Regions from separate parts of the Alcanivorax sediminis genome, predicted to be linked through region 1. Evidence: predicted binding sites of a transcription regulator. Region 1 holds the regulator's gene; each other region holds the start of a gene.

Region 1 (2,201 bases):
TTCAACTGCCAGAGCGAGCTGCGCTTCAAAGGCGGTTTCCTGGTCCGGTCGGGGAGAGAAGTCCCGATTGAAATCCAGCCCCATTTCCCCCGCAGCACGTACGGCAGGATGGCGCAGCATATCGGCGAGTTCTTTTTCCAGATCCCGGGAATAGAATCGGGCACTGTGGGGGTGGAGTCCTGCAGTGGCGAACAGGTCGTCATGCTGCTCGGCCAGGGCGATGGCTTCGCGGGATTCGTCGATATGCGTGCCAGTAATCAGCTGCCAGCTGACACCGGCTAGCCTGGCCCGATCGATGACCGCATCGCGGTCATCGCGGAACTGCTTGTCTGTCAGGTTGACGCCAATATCAGCCCACTGGGCGGGCGGAAGGAGGGTCGAGCTGTGCGCTTCGGTCATTGGTTTGAATCTCGGCCAGTTTCACGCGCAGGGATTCTACCCGACGGCGGTTGGCACCTAAATCCCAGTAACCGATCCGTGACGCGGAACGTACTTCCACCACGCCATTTTCCCGGACATAGAAAGTCACATCATCAGTAAAGCGCATCACCAGGCTCTTGAAGCGGGCCTGGATACGAGATTGCCCAACCACGTCGTATTCCACCCGTGGCAGGGAGTCCAGCACGGATTGCACGCGCTGGAGACTGGACTCGCGGTTATCTGACACCTCGAGCGGAGCCACCCAGTGATCCTTGCTGCCGCTCAGGCTGGATACACAGTTGGGTGAGTTCGGGCAGGGTGCGAGCAAATTGTTTTCGTCTGACATGACACTGCTACTCATAACCAGAATGAACAAGCTAGTAAGAATTCGGATCACGGATCAACCCCACAAAAATACCTTCAATTACCAGCTGGTCGGCTGGCACCTTGATGGGCTCGTAAGCCTCATTCGCAGGAAGCAGGGTAGCACTGGACTTGTTCAGTTTTAACGTCTTGACCGTGACTTCTTCGTCAATTCTGGCCACAACAATCTCACCGCTACGGGCCACATTGGACTTGCGCACGGCGATCAGATCGCCATCGAAGATGCCGGCATCCACCATACTGTCACCCTGGACCTTGAGCAGGTACGTGGGGCGTTGTTTGAACAGGCCCTGGGGGACCGGAACGGTACGCTCCACGTTCTCGATAGCTTCGATGGGTACACCGGCGGCCACTTTACCGACAATGGGCAGCTCTTCTTCTGACCAATAGGCGTTGTCCAGCAGCTGGATACCGCGAGAGCGGTCACTGTGCAGGCGGATATACCCTTTACGCTCCAGCGCCCGGAGGTGATCAGAGGCGGCATTCTTTGACTGGAAGCCCATGATATCGGCGATTTCGGCCCGGGTAGGCGCCATTCCGGTATCTGCGATGCATTCGCGAATACAATCCAGTACCTGCTGCTGACGATCAGTGAGTTTGCTGCTCATAACCTTCTCCGTATGGTCACAGGGAAATGACGCCTGTACGGGTGCGTTATTTCCGTTGTCGGCTGTAAGTCATTGACCACAGTCGCTCATCGATTTCGATCCTAGCATGGATACTGATAATATGAACAGTGTTATTTGTCCACCTGTCCATAAGGTCAATGGCGCAGTTCCTGCGGCCTGTTTCGGGAGGCGGATAGCTCCAAAAGTGCCATTCCCGGATGAAACTGTGAATTCGGTTCTGTGGGACATTGTTCTTCACTGCGATGGCGAATAGCATTGTGGTTTTCAGTCCATCAGCGTTTGTGGGGTAACAGATGGAAAAGGCCAATAATAATGATTACGGCCAGCAACGAGTGCGTCAGCTTCTGTCCGGCGTACCCTTTTTTAATGAAATTTCTCGAGATGATGCCGAGCAGTTTGACCTGCTGGAAAGCAATACCCGGCTATGGCTGGCCGGGTCAGGCGATGATGTGATTCGCGCAGGTGATGTGGATTCCACTCTTTACTTCCTGCTGCGGGGGCAGCTTGAAGTACTGGGAGACTCTCCTTCCCACCCGCCGTTGTATTACGTCTCTCCCGGTGAAGTGTTTGGCACGCTGTCGATGTTGCTCGGCACGCCGCGCAGTGCCGATATCCGCGTTTCAGAAAATTCCCGCGAGGCGGTGATTGCCAGCCTCGATTTCAATGATTTCAGTGAAGATGACAGCCCTTACACCCTGTCTACCCGCCTTGCCTTTTATCATATGATCGTCCACCACATCCGTTGGACTCTGGAAGTGAAACGGATGG
Region 2 (2,201 bases), 870 kb from region 1:
CTGACCGCTTTGTCTATGATGCCAGCGACTGTCATAAATAGCGCCGCCGTGCAGATCTCGCATGACCGACATGACCTTTTCTGCCCGGTCCGGGTAATGCTCCTCAAGCCACGCTTGCCAGAGTGGGCCAACCTCATGGGGTAAACGCAACACCACATATCCGGCGTGCTCCGCACCCGCCTGTGCCACCTGACCAACTATGTCTTCCAGCTCATGGTCATTGATAAAGGGAATCACTGGTGCCACCAGCACCGATACCGGCACACCAGCGCGACTCAACTCACGAATGGCACGCAGGCGTTCCTTGCCGCCACTGGCACGGGGCTCAAGCTGTGCCTTGAGGCGGTTATCCAGGGTAGTAACAGAGACGGTAACGCTCGCTCTCCCCGCTTTGGCCATCGGGGCGATCAGATCCAGGTCACGCAGCACCAGCGTACTCTTGGTTATCAGGCTGAAGGGGTGCTGGCAGTCCGCCAGCACCTGTAGCAACTCTCGGGTCAGACGTCGTTCGCGCTCTGCCGGTTGATAAGGGTCTGTGGCCGTGCCCAGTACCACTGGCTGGCAGCGGTAGCCGGGCTTTCGCAGGCTTTCGCGGAGCACTTCTGCTGCGTTTTCCTTGCAGAAGATCTCACTTTCAAAGTCCTGACCGGGGGAAAGATCCACGTAGGCATGGTTCGGCCGGGCATAGCAATAAATACAGCCATGCTCACAGCCTCGATAAGGATTGATGCTCTGGGCGAAGGGCAAGTCCGGACTGCGATTGGTTATGATAATGCTCTTGGCCAACTCGCGGTGATAACGGGTCGGACGATTAACTGGTCCCTCATCCATCTCGCTGTGCGAAACAGCAAAGCGGCCCGGCATCTGACTGAGCGTTCCCCGATTTACGGCAGGCATACCCACTCCTGTTGATATACTGTCTTTACGTACAGTATATCAACAGGAGCAGCGGCTCAATGTTTTTTCAGTGTCTGTGGCAGCACCCACCGCTCTTGCCGGCCAGATCATCCCGGCTCGCGAATGAGCGTTTGGCGCAACGCTAACGGCTACAAAAAGCGTAACTTGCGAAGCTCTCTCACGCCCACCGCCAGTGTCATGAAGTCATGGCGACTATCTGCCTGAAGCCCCTTAAGACGACGGATGCTGAACTCAATCTTGTTGGTAGATTTTCCCAACCAGGCCTCAAAACGCTGGTCAGCATTCTCGCCCTCCTGTTCCAGCACCCGGGCGGCCACCTGGCGATGGAGCCGATAGCAATCTTCTCGAAGATTGGCTCTGGCCAGCGCCTGCCACTTGCCATTCACGCTGAGATCCACAATGGCCGACAATAGCCAGAGTATGTTGAGCCGGTCACCTACAGTGAAATAGACCTCCGCCGCCAGCTTCAATGGCACCTGCGCCTGGGAGGCCAGCTCGGCAATATCCGGCGCACTGCCAAGCACCATGGTGTTGGCCAGGATGCGAGCTTCTTTCTCGGGCACCCCGTCCTCTCCCATGCCTGCCACCGCTTGCTGCCAGTCATCCTGATATCCTCCCGGCAAGATCTCCGGCAACCACTGTTCAAGCTCTACGATCGCCGATTGAAAGCGGCTCACGGCCTCCGCCACCGGGCGGCGCCCCCACTTGTAGAATAGTAACCAGGTGGTCATGTGTTTCAGCAGACCGGTCACACGCCCATACAAGCGCAGCTGTACCTGGCTATCCACGGTCCCATCCAGTCGGTCCACTGTCTTCCAGTACTCATCCGCATCGAACACGGCATGCGCCATGGCATAGGCCTTGACCAACCGATGCAGGGACAGGCCATGCTCATCAGCGAAGCGATGCACAAAGGCAAAGCCCATACGGTTCACCACCGCGTTGGCCAGCACGGTGGCAATCAACTCCCGGCGTAGCCCGTGACTAAGCAGCGCCTCCCTGTAGTTCTCCACCAGTGCTTTTGGAAAATAGCTCAAAACATCCCGGTCAAAGAACGGATCATCAGGTACATCTGAGGCCAGCAGTGCATCGAACAGGGCATTCTTGGTGTAGGAAAGCAGCACCGACAGCTCGGGACGGGTGAGCCCGTTCCCCCGGCTACGGCGCTCGGTCAGACTTTCATCATCCGGAAGAAATTCCACTGTTCGAGTGAGCGCCCCCTGACGCTCCAGCATTCGCAGATGGCTGGCATGCTCTTCCAGCCTGCTGGCCGCATCGTATTC
Region 3 (2,201 bases), 840 kb from region 1:
AGTCTGGCGGCATTTTTTTGGCGCTTTGAGGCTGACCCGCAGGGGACGTCTGATCCTCAGACGGTGACGACTTCGCCCGAATCTGTGGCGCTATCCAGAGCATTGAAAAAACGCGGCTGGAAATTCGTAGGGCCAACCACCTGTTTTGCTTTCATGCAGGCCATGGGACTGGTCAACGATCACCTGAGGGATTGCGTTATCCATGAAGAGGTAGCCCTTGCCCGGCTGCATTTTGTGCCGCCGGGCAAGGGGCGGGGCGAATAGCCTAGACAGGAAAGGCCATGAAGCGCTTGCCGATCAGGAACAGGGCCTGAATTTCGGTGGGCTCAATCAGGCTGTGAACAGCATCGCTGGCCAGCTGTATATACGGGTAGCGATGGCCCCAGGCGCTAGGGCTCACATAGTGGATGCGTTGCTCGCCACCGTGCTGATTGAATGCCAGAAAGCCATCCTGCTCGTCATTGTAGAGGACGTAGCCCTGAAAGACGGCACTGGAGGGCAGCCCCAGTTCCTCCACAAAGTCGGAGAACCAGTTCGGGTTGGTTTCTACGTTCATACTCTCCCAGACCTCTGGCCTGCGGCCATTTTTCCTTTTACGGGTCAACCTTAAGCGATAAGTTGCACTGAGCGGATAGTGATTGTTGCGCGCTTTTGTGAGTGTTTGTGATCCGTGTTCAGGTTTCGTATCTGCGTCAATAAACTGTACATATGGACAGTATTAAAGTAACCTGACTTTCTCTTTCTTCGCGGATGGGCGGGGCTGGACCTGTCTTGCCGGATGCAAGAAGCGGGCACCATTCTTTAACCTGCCCTCTGCATTCAGCGATTCGCCGGGTGTTCCGGATTTCAGGGCCAGGCATCCAGTTTCTGGCGTCAGGTAGCCGGTGCATGGCAGTTGGCTTGCCACTGAAGATATCCCTGCACAACGCGATGAACTTTTTCCTCTAATGAGTCAGGTGTGTCATGGCTGCATTACCGCTATTTACTGAAGCCGTCCGGGCGGGCTTTCCTTCCCCTGCCCAGGGCTACATGGAAGACCCCCTGGATCTGAACCGGCTCTGCATTCGTCAGGAGGCGGCCACGTTCCTGTTGAGGGTGGAAGGGGACTCAATGATCGATGCGGGCATTTATCCCGGTGATATTTTGGTGGTGGATCGCTCCCTGGAGGCGCTTCACGGTGACATTGTGGTGGCGGCCGTGGGAGGAGAGTTCACGGTCAAGGAACTGGCCTTGAAACCGTCCCCCCGTCTGCTTCCCCGTAACCCTCGCTATGCTCCGATCCTGCCGGAAGAGGGGGGCTGGGAATTATTCGGGGTGGCGACATTTGCCTTGCATACCCTGCGTGGTGGTAGCACCGGGAGCTGCCGCTGAGATGTTTGCGCTGGTGGACTGCAACAGCTTCTACGCGTCTTGTGAGCGGGTTTTTCGCCCGGACCTGCGTCATGCTCCGGTGGTGGTGTTATCCAATAACGATGGTTGTGTGGTGGCTGGCTCGGCAGAAGCCAAGGCGCTGGGTATTCGTACCGGTGTGCCGTTGTTTCAGGTGCGCGAGTTGATTCGCAAGCACGGGGTGGCAGTGTTTTCTTCCAATTACACCCTGTATGGCGATCTTTCCCGGCGCGTTATGGCTACGTTGCAATCGCTGGTGCCGACAGTAGAAGTGTATTCCATTGATGAAGCCTTTCTGGACCTTTCCATGGTGCCGGAGCAGCAGCTGCAGGCACTGGGCGAGCAGTTAAGGGAGCGGGTGGAGCGCTGGGTAGGCGTGCCGGTCTGTGTTGGCGTGGCGCCCACCAAGACGCTGGCCAAGCTGGCCAATCATTACGCCAAGAGACGGGGGAGTGGCGTGGAGGTGTGGTGTGCTCCGCACGATTGGCGAGACTCTCTGGCGCAGACGCCTCCGGGGGACATCTGGGGAGTGGGGCGACGGCTGGCTGCACGGTTGGCAGACCTGGGCGTGAACAATGGTGCGGATCTGGCGGCGCTGGATTATGCCTGGGTACGACGGCACTTCTCTGTAGTGCAGGCGCGCCTGGTACGGGAGTTGAACGGTGAGCCTTGTCTGACCCTCGAGCTGCAGCCGCCACCACGCCAGCAGATCATTTATTCCCGTTCGTTTGGTCAGGCGGTGGTATCTCTACCGCCACTGCGTCAGGCAGTGAATGACTATACTGCCCGGGCGGCAGAGAAGATGCGGGGAG
Region 4 (2,201 bases), on a different contig from region 1:
CCAGCCGGTCACTCATTTCGATCACCAGCCGTTCTGCGGTCTTCTTGCCGATACCCGGCACCTTCACCAGCGTGGAGGAATCCTGATCCTGGATACACTGCGCCAGCCGGTCCGCTTCGATGCCGGACAGAATCGCCAACCCCATTTTCGGCCCCACGCCATTCACCTTGATCAGCGCGCGAAACAGCTCTCGCTCATAGCGACTGGAAAAGCCGTACAGCAGCTGGGCATCCTCTCGCACCACGAAATGAGTATGCAGGGTGAGGGGCTGTCCGGTTTCCGGCAACTCGTAAAACACGGTCATGGGGGCTTCCACTTCGTAGCCCACTCCGTTCACATCCAGCAGCAGCACCGGGGGGCGCTTTTCCAGCAGGGTGCCACGCAGTTGTCCAATCATGCTGAGTCCTTAATGACGGCAAAGGTTAGCGTTGATCTATCGAATGCGGCGGTTGCGCACCGCCGTGGCGCCGGCCATGCGCGCCAAAGTAACACGCATGTGAGCGTGACAAAGGGCAATCGCCAGCGCATCGGCCGCATCTTCCTGGGGGCGTTTCTCCAGCCCCAGAAGATGGCGAACCATCTCCCCTACCTGGGCTTTCTCGGCACTGCCCTTGCCCACCACCGCCTGCTTCACTTGCCGGGCCGAGTACTCGAACACCGGAATAGACGCCTGCATCACTGCGGCAATCGCCGCACCACGAGCCTGGCCGAGTTTGAGAGCGGAATCAGCATTGCGGGCCATGAACACCTTCTCGATGCTCACTTCCGCCGGGCCATATTCCTTCACCACCTGATCAATACCGGCAAAGATTTCGCCCAACCGGGGTGGTATCTCCTTGTGGGAGGTAGAAATGGTGCCAAAGGCCACCGCTCGGGACCGGTTACCCACATGTTCGACCAGCCCAAAGCCGGTATGTCGCGAACCGGGATCGATACCGAGAATCAATGCCATAACTGTCTGACCACAAATAGAAAATCTGCGTCAGTTGTACCTAAATGCTGTCCAGATGTCCAGTTAGTTAAGGCGACACTTCACGCATCACGCTGCATGCAACACGCGGAAGGGTTCGGTCGAGAGCGGCAGGGATGGCAAGACCTTCGCTGTTGGCGAGGAGAAACAAGAGCGAAGGGTTGAGTGACGAGTTTCGAGGAGCGAGTTACGAAAGGCAAAAACCCCATCGCCGAATCTTGGCCGGGTTTTGATCTTCGCAACTCGAAACTCATCACTCGCAACTCCGATCAAAAACAAAAACCCCGGAAAAATCCGGGGTTTTGCTTTTCCTTGAAGCTCATAGCTCGTGGCTATTCTTCTTCCGTCGGCCAGCTGGCGTTGGTGTAGACGTTCTGCACGTCGTCCAGGTCTTCCAGCATGTCGATCATTTTCTGCACGGTTTCAGCCGTGTCTGCATCAATCTCAGCTTCAGTGGACGGATGCATGGTCACTTCCGCTTCGGCGAATTCCAGCCCGGCTTCACGCAGGCCATCCACCACTTCGCCAAACTGCTTGTCCGGGGAGGTAATGACCAGAAAGCCACCGCCATCCACTTCTTCCACGTCTTCCGCACCGGCTTCCAGCGCCACTTCCATCAAGCGATCTTCATCCACGCCAGGCTCAAAGTAGATCTCGCCACGCTTGCTGAACAGGAAGGCCACGGAACCGCTGGTGCCGAGGTTACCGGCAAACTTGCTGAAGGCATGACGCACCTCGGCCACGGTGCGGTTCACGTTGTCGGTCATGGTTTCGACCAATACCGCCACGCCACCCTTGCCGTAACCTTCGTAGGTGATCTCGTCCATGTTGCCGCCGTCATCACCGCCGGCACCCCGCTTGATGGCGCGATCAATGGTGTCGCGGGTCATGTTCTGGCCCAGCGCCTTGTCCACCGCCGCGCGCAGACGGGGATTATCGTTGATCTCACCACCGCCCATCTTGGCAGCCACGGTGAGCTCACGAATCAGTTTGGTAAAGATCTTGCCACGCTTGGCATCCTGGGCCGCCTTGCGGTGCTTGATGTTGGCCCACTTGCTATGTCCTGCCATTGAATTCTCCGCTTCATGCCTCACGCACTTCGCAACACGCTGCCGATTAAGGCGCGTCAGCGTGTTGCGTGAGGCGCATTGGCGTTATTTCAATTGTCTTCCTTGCGAACCTGAATACCCACTTCACGCAGCTGCTTGCTGTCTACGGGGGACGGGGCGTT

Evidence for each region. Region 1 encodes LexA, which represses DNA repair genes until DNA is damaged. Its sites were predicted from a motif close to TACTGTNTANNTANACAGTA; they were not measured.
Region 2: a site for LexA is predicted at 915-934, ahead of GFN93_RS10295 (PA0069 family radical SAM protein). Genes of this name have one in related genera too.
Region 3: a site for LexA is predicted at 699-718, ahead of umuD (translesion error-prone DNA polymerase V autoproteolytic subunit). Genes of this name have one in related genera too.
Region 4: a site for LexA is predicted at 998-1,017, ahead of ruvC (crossover junction endodeoxyribonuclease RuvC). Genes of this name have one in related genera too.

What each region holds. Positions count from the first base shown of each region.
Region 1 covers NZ_WIRE01000001.1:3,134,634-3,136,834, reverse strand. Annotated here, with positions in the region: gene GFN93_RS14285 (TatD family hydrolase) at 1-399, opposite strand, end outside; gene GFN93_RS14280 (DUF1499 domain-containing protein) at 350-766, opposite strand; gene lexA (transcriptional repressor LexA) at 798-1,412, opposite strand; gene GFN93_RS14270 (cyclic nucleotide-binding domain-containing protein) at 1,727-2,201, shown strand, end outside.
Region 2 covers NZ_WIRE01000001.1:2,268,074-2,270,274, reverse strand. Annotated here, with positions in the region: gene GFN93_RS10295 (PA0069 family radical SAM protein) at 1-897, opposite strand, end outside; gene GFN93_RS10290 (NAD-glutamate dehydrogenase) at 1,047-2,201, opposite strand, start outside.
Region 3 covers NZ_WIRE01000001.1:2,293,723-2,295,923, forward strand. Annotated here, with positions in the region: gene GFN93_RS10410 (DNA-3-methyladenine glycosylase I) at 1-264, shown strand, start outside; gene GFN93_RS10415 (hypothetical protein) at 266-556, opposite strand; gene umuD (translesion error-prone DNA polymerase V autoproteolytic subunit) at 964-1,371, shown strand; gene GFN93_RS10425 (Y-family DNA polymerase) at 1,373-2,201, shown strand, end outside.
Region 4 covers NZ_WIRE01000002.1:240,516-242,716, reverse strand. Annotated here, with positions in the region: gene ruvA (Holliday junction branch migration protein RuvA) at 1-397, opposite strand, end outside; gene ruvC (crossover junction endodeoxyribonuclease RuvC) at 434-952, opposite strand; gene GFN93_RS15390 (YebC/PmpR family DNA-binding transcriptional regulator) at 1,303-2,040, opposite strand; gene aspS (aspartate--tRNA ligase) at 2,130-2,201, opposite strand, start outside.